DNA from 2 places in the Desulfoplanes formicivorans genome. Region 2 is predicted to be linked to the other one. Evidence: predicted binding sites of a transcription regulator. Region 2 holds the regulator's gene; the other holds the start of a gene.
What was found. Region 2 encodes sigma-54, which starts transcription at its own class of promoters, with help from an activator protein. Its sites were predicted from a motif close to CTGGCACGGNNNNTGCTT; they were not measured.
Positions count from the first base shown of each region.

Region 1: DPF_RS11915 (NifB/NifX family molybdenum-iron cluster-binding protein) is a predicted target of sigma-54. The motif match lies at 2,464-2,481, and genes of this name have one in related genera.

Region 1 is NZ_BDFE01000020.1:93,030-97,249, reverse strand. Features, by position in the region: gene DPF_RS11925 (ATP-binding protein) at 1-350, shown strand, start outside; gene DPF_RS11920 (iron-sulfur cluster carrier protein MrpORP) at 431-1,687, shown strand; gene DPF_RS11915 (NifB/NifX family molybdenum-iron cluster-binding protein) at 1,850-2,362, opposite strand; gene uvrC (excinuclease ABC subunit UvrC) at 2,656-4,220, opposite strand, start outside.
Region 2 is NZ_BDFE01000016.1:156,993-162,747, reverse strand. Features, by position in the region: gene lptC (LPS export ABC transporter periplasmic protein LptC) at 1-321, shown strand, start outside; gene DPF_RS08680 (LptA/OstA family protein) at 564-1,088, shown strand; gene lptB (LPS export ABC transporter ATP-binding protein) at 1,093-1,815, shown strand; gene rpoN (RNA polymerase factor sigma-54) at 1,975-3,420, shown strand; gene hpf (ribosome hibernation-promoting factor, HPF/YfiA family) at 3,525-4,067, shown strand; gene DPF_RS08660 (PTS sugar transporter subunit IIA) at 4,071-4,520, shown strand; gene rapZ (RNase adapter RapZ) at 4,524-5,405, shown strand; gene DPF_RS08650 (PTS sugar transporter subunit IIA) at 5,423-5,755, shown strand, end outside.

The sequences.
Region 1 (4,220 bases), on a different contig from region 2:
CGGTCATCGCATCCCTGAGCAATGCAGGCCTGGCGGTTATTGTTGCCGAGCCCACCATCTCGGCCGTGCACGACATGGAACGGGTCTACCAGCTGACCACCCATTTCAACATCCCGGCCATGGTGCTCATCAATAAGGCGGACATCAACCACGAACTCGTGGATAAAATGAAAGCATATTGCCAGACCAAAAAGATTCCACTACTAGGCACATTGCCCTATGATGCCGCATTCACCGAGGCTCAGGTCCGGAGACAAAGCATTGTGGAATATGATCCCGAGGGAATCGGCCAGTTATTCCCTCCCATGTGGCAAACCATGCTCCGGCATGCCAAAACAACCAGTGATTGAGGTACACGGCCGTAATGGAAGAAACAGCCTTGTACCCACTTTTTTGCATATCAACCCTAGTTTCATGACGGGAGGCACCCATGTCTGAACACTGTTCATCCTGCGCCGGCGGAAGCTGTGAAAATTGCGGGAGCAAAGATGAAAAACTGAAAAACACGCTCAGCAAGATCAAACATAAACTGGTGGTTCTCTCGGGCAAGGGAGGCGTTGGCAAAAGCACCGTGGCCACCAACATTGCTGTTTCCCTGTCCCTGGCCGGAAAAAAAGTCGGGCTGCTGGACGTGGATGTACACGGCCCCAGCGTGCCTCGTCTGCTGAGTCTCAAGGGAGAACATCCCCATGTTGAAAAGGATTACATGGAGCCGATTCAATGGAGTCCCAATCTGTGGGTCATGTCCCTCGGGTTCATGATCCCCAGTGACAAGGATGCGGTCATCTGGCGCGGCCCTGTCAAGATGGGTCTGATCAGACAGTTCATCGAAGATGTGGCCTGGGGCGATCTGGACTTTCTGGTGGTTGACTGCCCTCCGGGAACCGGTGACGAACCCATGTCTGCCATGCAGCTTCTGGGAAAGGATGCCCAGGCAGTCATCGTAACCACCCCCCAGGGTGTGGCTGTTGACGATGTTCGTCGTTCCGTGACCTTCTGCCACCAGCTGGGCAACCCCATTTTGGGAATCGTTGAAAACATGGGCGGATTTGTCTGCCCCAAATGTGGTGAAGTGGTGGACATCTTTCCTCCGGGCGGTGGCGAAGACCTGGCTAGAGAGATGAATGTCAACTTTCTCGGCCGCATCCCCATTGATCCCGAAGTTGTTCGAGCCGGTGACGAAGGATACGTCTACGTCAAGGTTCACCACGAAAGCGAAGCCGCCAAGGCCATGGGCCGCATCATCAAACCCATTCTGGCCATGGCAGGCAGCCTTCAGGACGGCACCCAGCCGCCCACGGCCTCCAATTCCCAAGCACCTGTCAAACCCCAAGGAGAGGCATCTACTATGAAAATTGCCATACCTATTGCCAATGGTCTTTTGTGTATGCATTTCGGTCACTGCGAACAATTCGCCATGGTCAGCGTTGACGAAACCACCAAGAAGGTTCTCGGGACCGAATTTCTCAATCCTCCGCCCCATGAGCCCGGTGTTCTGCCCAAATGGGTTGCCGAGCAGGGAGCCGATCTGGTCATCACCGGCGGCATGGGAGCCAGGGCCCAGAGTTTGTTCACCGAGGCCGGGGTCAAGGTTCTTGTAGGCGCCCAGGGCGGTTCTCCCGAAGAACTGGCCACGGCCTTCATGAACGGCACCCTGAAGACCGGACAAAACATCTGTGATCACTAGCTGCAAAAGATAGGCTCACAAGCTTGAACGCTGGTACATAAAGAGGCCGGAACCCGGGACAATATCCCGGGTTCCGGCCTTTTCATGGTGTATCCTTGAAAACAGCGGTACTCATTGAGGGGGAAGTGTCTTCCGACCTTTGACCTCCACCGTCTCTGTCTCTTATCTATTCCGGCCTCTTCCCTGACCACCGCCGGGGCCCATGCCGCCGGATCCGCGGCCCTGGCCACAACGGCCACCGCCCATACCGCGACCCATGCCTCGGCCCATTCCCGAGCCCATGCCGCCACCCTGTCCCATACCGCGTCCCGTGCCTGGACCGGTCTGTGGCATATCCTGACCCTGCGTGGGTGCCGGTGCCCCACCACCAACAAATTCCTCAATGGCCTGCTGAACGGTTGCAGCCCCGGTGCTCACGATTCTGATGCTGCCCTGTTCCAGAGCTGCCCGGGCCTTGGGACCGACCTGGCCGGTGATCACGGCCTGGGCCCCGGCCTGCACAACCATCTGGGCCGTCTGAATGCCCGCACTCTGGGCAAGATCCATGTTCTGGTTGTCCAGCCATTGATGCGTGTTCAACTCCGTATCGTAGATGATAAACCCCTGGGCCCGGCCAAACCGGGGATCAAGGGGACTGGTCAAACTGTTCTGCTGCGCGCTGATAGCGATCTTCATGGGTGTAACCTCCTGGCCTGCCTGATAATCATGGCGTGAAGCCTGCAAACCTTGTCAACAATACATGCAATCAACATCACTCTTCCTACCTGCTTCAAGAGAAGCAAGAGCAGTTCCAAGTCAATCAAATACATGCATTGCAACAACATGAGCATGAGGCAATGCCTACACCACGCTCGCCAAGACGCACTTTGCGCCCATAAAACGCATTGTACATCCTGCCGAACATGAAACCGGCAACCGTCCATGTCGCCCGGGCAGGCCTCCCGAGAACCGCATCCCCCTTATCCAGCTCACGTTTTTCCGGACGGGCGGTTCAAACCTGCAAGGGCATTTGCCAGCATGAAGGCCTTTTTCTTTCCGATTCCCTTGATGACCTGAATAGCCTCCACATCGGCCTTTTTCATGGCTTCCAGAGAACCAAAATGTTCCCACAGCAAACGGGCCATCTTGGGACCGATTCCGGGCAGGGATTCCAGAGTGGAATCAAGAGTTGTTTTTTTCCTGGATCGACGCTGCCTGGAGATGACAAAGCGATGGGCGTTATCCCTGATCTGTTGCAGATAGAGCAATTCGGGACTTCCCGGTTTGAGGGGCAGGGGGTTCTTGCGTCCGGGCAGAAAAATACGGTCTTCAAGTTCTCCGGCCCGGCGAGTCTCCCCCTTGGTAATGGAGGCCATGGGAAACAGCCCTTGCTGGTTCTGCTCCTCAAAAACACGTTCCAGAATACGCAACTGACCCTTGCCGCCATCAACCAGCAAAAGATCCGGCCAGGGAGGACCCGCTTCAAGGCGGCGAACAAGAAAGCCGGCCAGGGCTTTGTAGTCATCCCCCGCACCTTCGAGTTCCGGGAATCCATAAATACGGTAATCGTTTTTCACGGGTCTGCCGTTTTCAAAAACAACCATGCCCACCAGCATCCCCTGGCCCGACAGATGCGAGGCATCAATGCACTCGATACGTTGTGGTTCTCCGGGCAGTTTAAGCGCCCGGGCCAGATCAAGGGTTTTCCGGGTCTGCTGTTTTCTGCGCATGAATTCCCCGCCATTGGCCTTGGCCATGGTTACCAGACGGCGCTCGGCAGGCCCCCAGGCCTTGGCAATATGCACCCTGCCCTTGCGAAAATCCGAAAGGGCCTCCTCCAGGGCGGGATCGTCAAGGGCAAAGGGAAGGACGATCCTCTCGGGAATGGATTTTTCCGGACCGTAGAACTGACCCAAAAAGGACACCAGCATGGTCTGCTGATCACCCCCCTTGATCTTCATGTTGTTCCAGTAAAACTGGTTCCCATCCACAACCTTGCCACCCCGGACAAAAACCACGGAAATAACCAGATCGTTGTGGCCGCCTGTCACGGCAAACACATCCAGATCCTTATCCGTCGCAAGCACGGCCGCCTGGGGCTCCACCGTCTTTTCAATGGCCCGGATCTGATCCCGCAACTGCGCAGCCCGTTCAAAGGCCAGTTCATCAGCAGCCTTGTGCATCCTTGTACGCAGATCACTCAGGAGTTCCTTGGATTTTCCGGACAGGAAAAGCTCCACCTGCCTGACCATGCCGGCATACTCATCCCTGGCCACCTCATGAACGCACGGTCCCAGGCAGCGACCCATATCATACTGCAAACAGGGCCGAACCCGGTTTCTGAACACATGGTCATTGCATTTTCGAAGCGCAAACACCCGGTTGAGAGTTTTGAGGGTTTGACGAGCCGCCAGGGCCGAGGTGAAAGGACCGAAATACACGGACCCGTCCCGGACCATTTTCCGGGTGATGGTCAGTCGCGGATATGCGGACCGCCTGTCCAGTTTGAACAGCAAATATTGTTTGTCATCCCGAAGGACAATATTGTACCGGG
Region 2 (5,755 bases):
GAGATCCTTTATTTCCAGGAAGAAGAAAGCACCCCGGTGTATGTTGAAGGCGATCATGGCCGGATTGATCAGAAGAACGATCAGGCGGATATCTGGTCCCATGTGCTGGTGCGGTACCAGGGCAGTGTGCTGACCACCCAAAGCCTGCACTACAACGGGACAAGCTCCCTTTTGTTGTGCAACAAGGATGTGGAGATCCGCAGAAAGGATATGGTCCTGACTTCCCAAAGGGCCACTCTGGAACTGGCAACCAAACGCGTGCAGGCCCACGGGCAGGTAAAGGCGGTTTTGATGGCTGATTCGCCTCTGCCTTCACCCTAGCGTTGCAGGCGGGATGTGCAGCAGTCACGACATCATTGAACAATGGCGATGCACGGGATCGTCTCTTCCGGATATCTTGCCCAAAGAATTGCACAGGTGTTTTGCGGATCCCATGGGGATGGCGGATCATCTTTGCATTCCGGTTCTCCCTGCACCGCCACCGGCGTTGAGATGAGCGAGGGCCGGATGGTTTCGGATGTATATCAGTCAACCGTTTTCAGCTTACAACCAAGGACATTGGCGTGAACTATCTTTGCAGATTGCTGGCCCTGATTATCTGTTTGTGGCCCGGACCGGGAATGGCCCAGGAGGCCAGGGTGGCAACCACCATCACCTCGGACAGCATGTTCTACAGCCCTGACAAGAATGAAGTCTCCTTTGAAGGCAATGTGCATGTGGTGCGCGATGATTTCAGGATCTGGTCCGAGAAATTGATCATTTATCTTGCCGAGAATGAAACATCCACTTCCACGGCCACCCCGGGCAATGACCAGCCGTCCCAGGATCTTTCCAATGTTGAAAAGATTGTGGCCCTGAACAATGTCCGGTTGGAAAGTCAGGGCAAAAAAGGGTTCTGCGGCAAGGCCATCTATTTTCAGCAGCAGGAGATGTTGCAGATGGAAGAAAGTCCCCGCCTTGAAGACGGCAAGAACACCATCAGCGGGGAAATCATCAAGCTGTATACGCGGGATAATCGCAGCGAGATCATTGGTGGCAAAAAACGGGTCGAGGCCATTTTCTTTTCCCGCCCCCAACAGACGAAGTGATACCATGGCGATTCTCAGGGCTCATGATCTCGTAAAAATTTTCGGCAAGAAACGGGTTGTCAAAGGCATCACCATCCAGGTTGAGGATGGTGAGGTTGTCGGTCTGCTTGGTCCCAATGGTGCCGGGAAAACCACCACCTTTTACATGCTTGTTGGAATCATTCGGCCCAATGGGGGCTCGGTGTTTCTGGGGGACCAGGAAATCACCCGGTGGCCCTTGCATCAGAGGGCCAAAAGCGGCGTCAGTTATCTGCCCCAGGAAAGTTCCATCTTCAAGAAGCTGACTGTTCGCCAGAATCTGATGATCATTCTGGAATACACGGGCCTGTCCAGGAAAAAGCGCAACGAAAAAGCCGATCATCTCCTTGAGCAATTGGGTATTACCCGCCTTGCCCATCAAAAGGCAGCCTTCTTGTCCGGAGGAGAACGCCGACGCCTGGAGATTGCTCGCGCCCTGATTCAGGACCCCACCTTCATCCTTCTTGACGAACCCTTTGCCGGTATTGATCCCTTGGCTGTGGAGGATATCCAGCAGATTATCCGTTCCCTGCGGGAGTTGGGTATTGGAGTGCTCATTTCGGATCACAATGTCCGGGAGACCCTCAATATCTGCGATCGTGCCTCCATTGTGTATGATGGGCAGATCATCCTTGAAGGAACCCCTGACGAGATCGTCAATAATCCCAAGGCGCGGCAGATTTATCTTGGAGAAGATTTCACCCTTTAGATGATTGCAAGGGGTTTGCTTCTGTGGCACAAGGAAAGTGCAGGCAAACTTGAATGATCCTTTTTTCACTTTATTGAAATAATTCATAACATTTTTGCAACCTTTCTTTAGCCGGGCACTCTTTGACGCCCGGGTAGTCCTGCCTCGACGAGAATACTTATGGCTCTGGAATTACGACAAAATCTCAAGCTCACTCAGCAGCTGGTCATGACCCCTCAATTGCAGCAGGCGATCAAGCTTTTACAGCTATCGCGGGTAGAGCTGCTGGACGTGATTCAGGAAGAACTGCTGGAAAATCCCATGCTCGACGAACAAGGTCAGGGCGAAAACAAGTCCGAGCAGGAGAGCAATCAGGAGGCCGAGACCAAAGGACAGGATGACAAGAAGGAATTGGCAACTGAGGAAAAAGATTTCCTCAAGAATGCCGAATGGGAAGATTATCTGGGAGATTTTTCCAGTACCACCCGACAGGTTCAGGGGTATGAAAGTGAGTCCCTGGAAGAGATCAGTTCCTATGAAGGCCGCGTTTCGGCCAAGCCCTCCCTTGAGGGTCATCTGCTCTGGCAGCTCCATCTTTCCGATATAGACGAAGAAGATTGTCGCATTGGTGAGATGATCATTGGCAGCCTCACCTCTTCCGGATATCTGGCCGCCAGTGTGGAAGACCTTGCCCAACAGCTTGGGGTATCGGAAGAAACCGTGGAGCGGGTGCTTGGGGTTGTCCAGCATTTTGACCCCGTTGGCATTGCTGCCCGCACGGCCAAGGAGTGTTTGCTCATCCAGCTTGATGCTGTTGACGACCATGATCCCATCCTCAGGTCCCTTATCGAGGATCATCTGGAAGACATTGAGCAACGCCGGTACAAGCCCCTTTTGCGCAAGTTCAAGCTCGCCAAGGACGATCTCAAGGAATATCTTGACGTCATTACCGCCCTGGATCCCCTGCCCGGTGCCAGTTACGGATCTTCCACCTCGGTTTATGTCAGCCCTGATGCCTACGTGTACAAGTATGACGATGATTATATCATTGTCCTCAATGACGATGGTTTGCCCAAATTGCAGCTCAACCCCTTTTACATGGAGACCATGCAGGGGCGGACAAGCAAGGAAGACTCATCCTATCTTCATGAAAAAATGCGTGCTGCCCAGTGGTTGATGAAGAGTCTGCAGCAGCGTCAGCGGACCCTGTTCAAGGTGGTGGAAAGTATCGTCAAGTTTCAGCATGATTTTTTCGATTACGGACCCACACGCCTCAAACCCCTTATCCTCAAGGATGTGGCTGCTGATATTGACATGCACGAGTCAACGGTCAGCCGGATCACCACCAACAAGTACCTGGCAACACCTCACGGTATTTTTGAACTCAAATATTTTTTCAACAGCGCATTGGATCTGGACGACGGGACCCAGGTGGGTTCGGAAAGTGTCAAGGTGGCCATCAAGAAGATCATTGAAGGAGAAGATCCCAAAAAGCCGTACAGCGACGAAAAAATTTCCAAAATGCTCAAGGACATTCTTGAGGTGAATATTGCGCGCAGGACCGTGGCCAAGTACCGTTCGGCCCTGAATATTGAATCGTCTTCCAGGCGCAAAAAATTTTTCTGATTCTCCCAGGGCTTTTTCCGGAGTACAAGGAAACTTTCTTGGAGCCGTGTTTGGGACGGCATACATGTGTTGTCGTGTACCCACCTTTATCCAGGAGGTATTCTATGAATATGAACTTCAACTTCAAGAACTTCGAGCCTTCAGATCATCTGCGCGAGTATGCCAAGGGTCGTTTTGGCAAGATTGCCAAGTATGTCCCCAATCCGGATAACGCTGATCTCCAGGTCAATCTTGAAGTGGAAAAGTTTCGTCATCGGGCAGATGTGGTCCTCACCGGTGACAACCTCCGATTGTCGGCCAACGAGCAGAGCGAAGACATGTACTCCACGGTGGACCTGCTCCTTGACAAGCTCGAGGCCCAGGTGCGCCGTGTACGCGACAAGGGCAAGAAGGTCAGGAAAAAGGGGGCAACCGGCAGATTTGATGTCATCAGTTTTTCCGATGAAACGGAACTCAAGGGGCAAACCCCGACTATTGTCCGCTCGGACCGTTTTTCTCCCAAGCCCATGGGCGTGGATGAAGCGGCCATGCAGCTGGACAGCCTCGAAGATGATTTTTTGGTTTTTCTCAATGCTGAAACAGAACGGGTCAATGTGATCTATCACCGCAAAAACGGAGATTTCGGTCTTATTGATCCTGGGATTTGATACATGAAACTTGCTGATTTTCTCGATGATGCATGTGTAATCGCTGACTTGCAGGCCAGGACCAAGGAGGAGGTCCTGGCCGAACTTATTGAACCCCTCAAGGCAAGGTGGCCCGAACTTGATCAGGAAAAGATACTTTCGGTTCTTCTGGACAGGGAAAAGCTCGGGACAACGGGGATAGGTGACGGCATTGCCATCCCTCATGGCAAGATGGAGGGGATCCAGGAGGTCGGGCTTGTTGTTGGTCGCAGCCTCGAAGGACTGGATTTCAACGCGCTGGACCACAAGCCCTGCCGTATCTTTTTTCTGGTGCTGGCACCGGAACATGTGGCAGGAATGCATTTGCGGATCTTGGCCCATATTTCCCGACTCCTTCAAGATGTTTCCTTTCGGCAGGCATTTCTCAATGCGTCTGACAAGATGGCCTTGTGCAACCTCCTCAAGGAGGCGTAGCCTGTGAGTTCGATCACACCCCCTGTTGTCATTTTGACCGGTTTGTCCGGGGCAGGCAAAAGTACCGCTCTCAACGTGTTTGAAGATCTCGGTTTTTTTTGTGTCGATGGTCTTCCGGCAAGCATCCTTACCGCCCTGGTCACTCTGTTTGCTCAAGAAAAAAACAGCAAATACAGGGGGATTGCCTTGGGTATGGACCTGCGGCAACTGGATTTCATGGACCAGTGGCTTCTTGCCCGGGAAGAACTGGACAAGCTGGGGGTCGTTCCCAGGATTCTTTTTATTGAAGCCGCAACCAATGTTCTGCTGCGTCGTTACGCCACAACCCGACGTCCCCATCCCCTTGAAAACCGCGTGGCCGGCCTGGAGCAGGCCGTGGCCATGGAACGGGAAATCCTGGCTCCCATTCGGGAACAGGCCGATCTTGTAGTGGACACATCTGCGTATTCGGTCCATGATCTGCGCCGAATCATCCAGGAACATTGGACCGTTTCCAGGGAGAGCGCCTCGGGTTTACGGGTTCATCTCATTTCCTTTGGATTCAAATACGGTGTGCCGGCGGAAGCAGATATCGTGCTGGATTTGAGGTTTTTGCCCAATCCGTATTTTGATGAAAAATTACGGCCCTTTTCCGGCAAGGATGAGGCCGTGGCCAAGTATGTTTTTGCCCAGGACGTTGCCCGGGAGTTCTTTGAAAAACTCCAGGGGTTTCTCCTTTTCCTGTTGCCCTTATATGCCAAGGAAGGGCGCTACCGTTTGACCATTGGTTTTGGCTGTACGGGCGGGCGTCATCGATCCGTGGCTGTGACAGAGAAAATGTTCACCATTCTTCGTCAAAAAGGGTTTGTCGTTTCCCTGGAACACCGTCATCTTGAATTAGGCTAGTCGGGGAGTATGCTTGAATGATTGGTATCGTATTGGTAACCCATGGTGTACTGGGCGATGTTCTCCTTGAAACGGCAAGGACCATTGTGGGAGAAACGCCGTATTGTCAGTGTGTGGGCATTGATATTTCAAAAGGCATGGACGCCATTCTCGCCGAAGTTAAGGATGCGGCCAAGGCCTGTGACCAGGGCCGCGGTGTTTTGGTTCTGACGGACATGTTTGGTGGGACGCCGAGTAACATCAGCCTTTCGCTTCTTGTGGCCGGAAAACTGGAGGTCGTTACCGGGGTCAATCTTCCTCTTTTGCTCAAGGTCCTGGCCCATAGAGATCTTGAGCTGCACAAGCTTGCC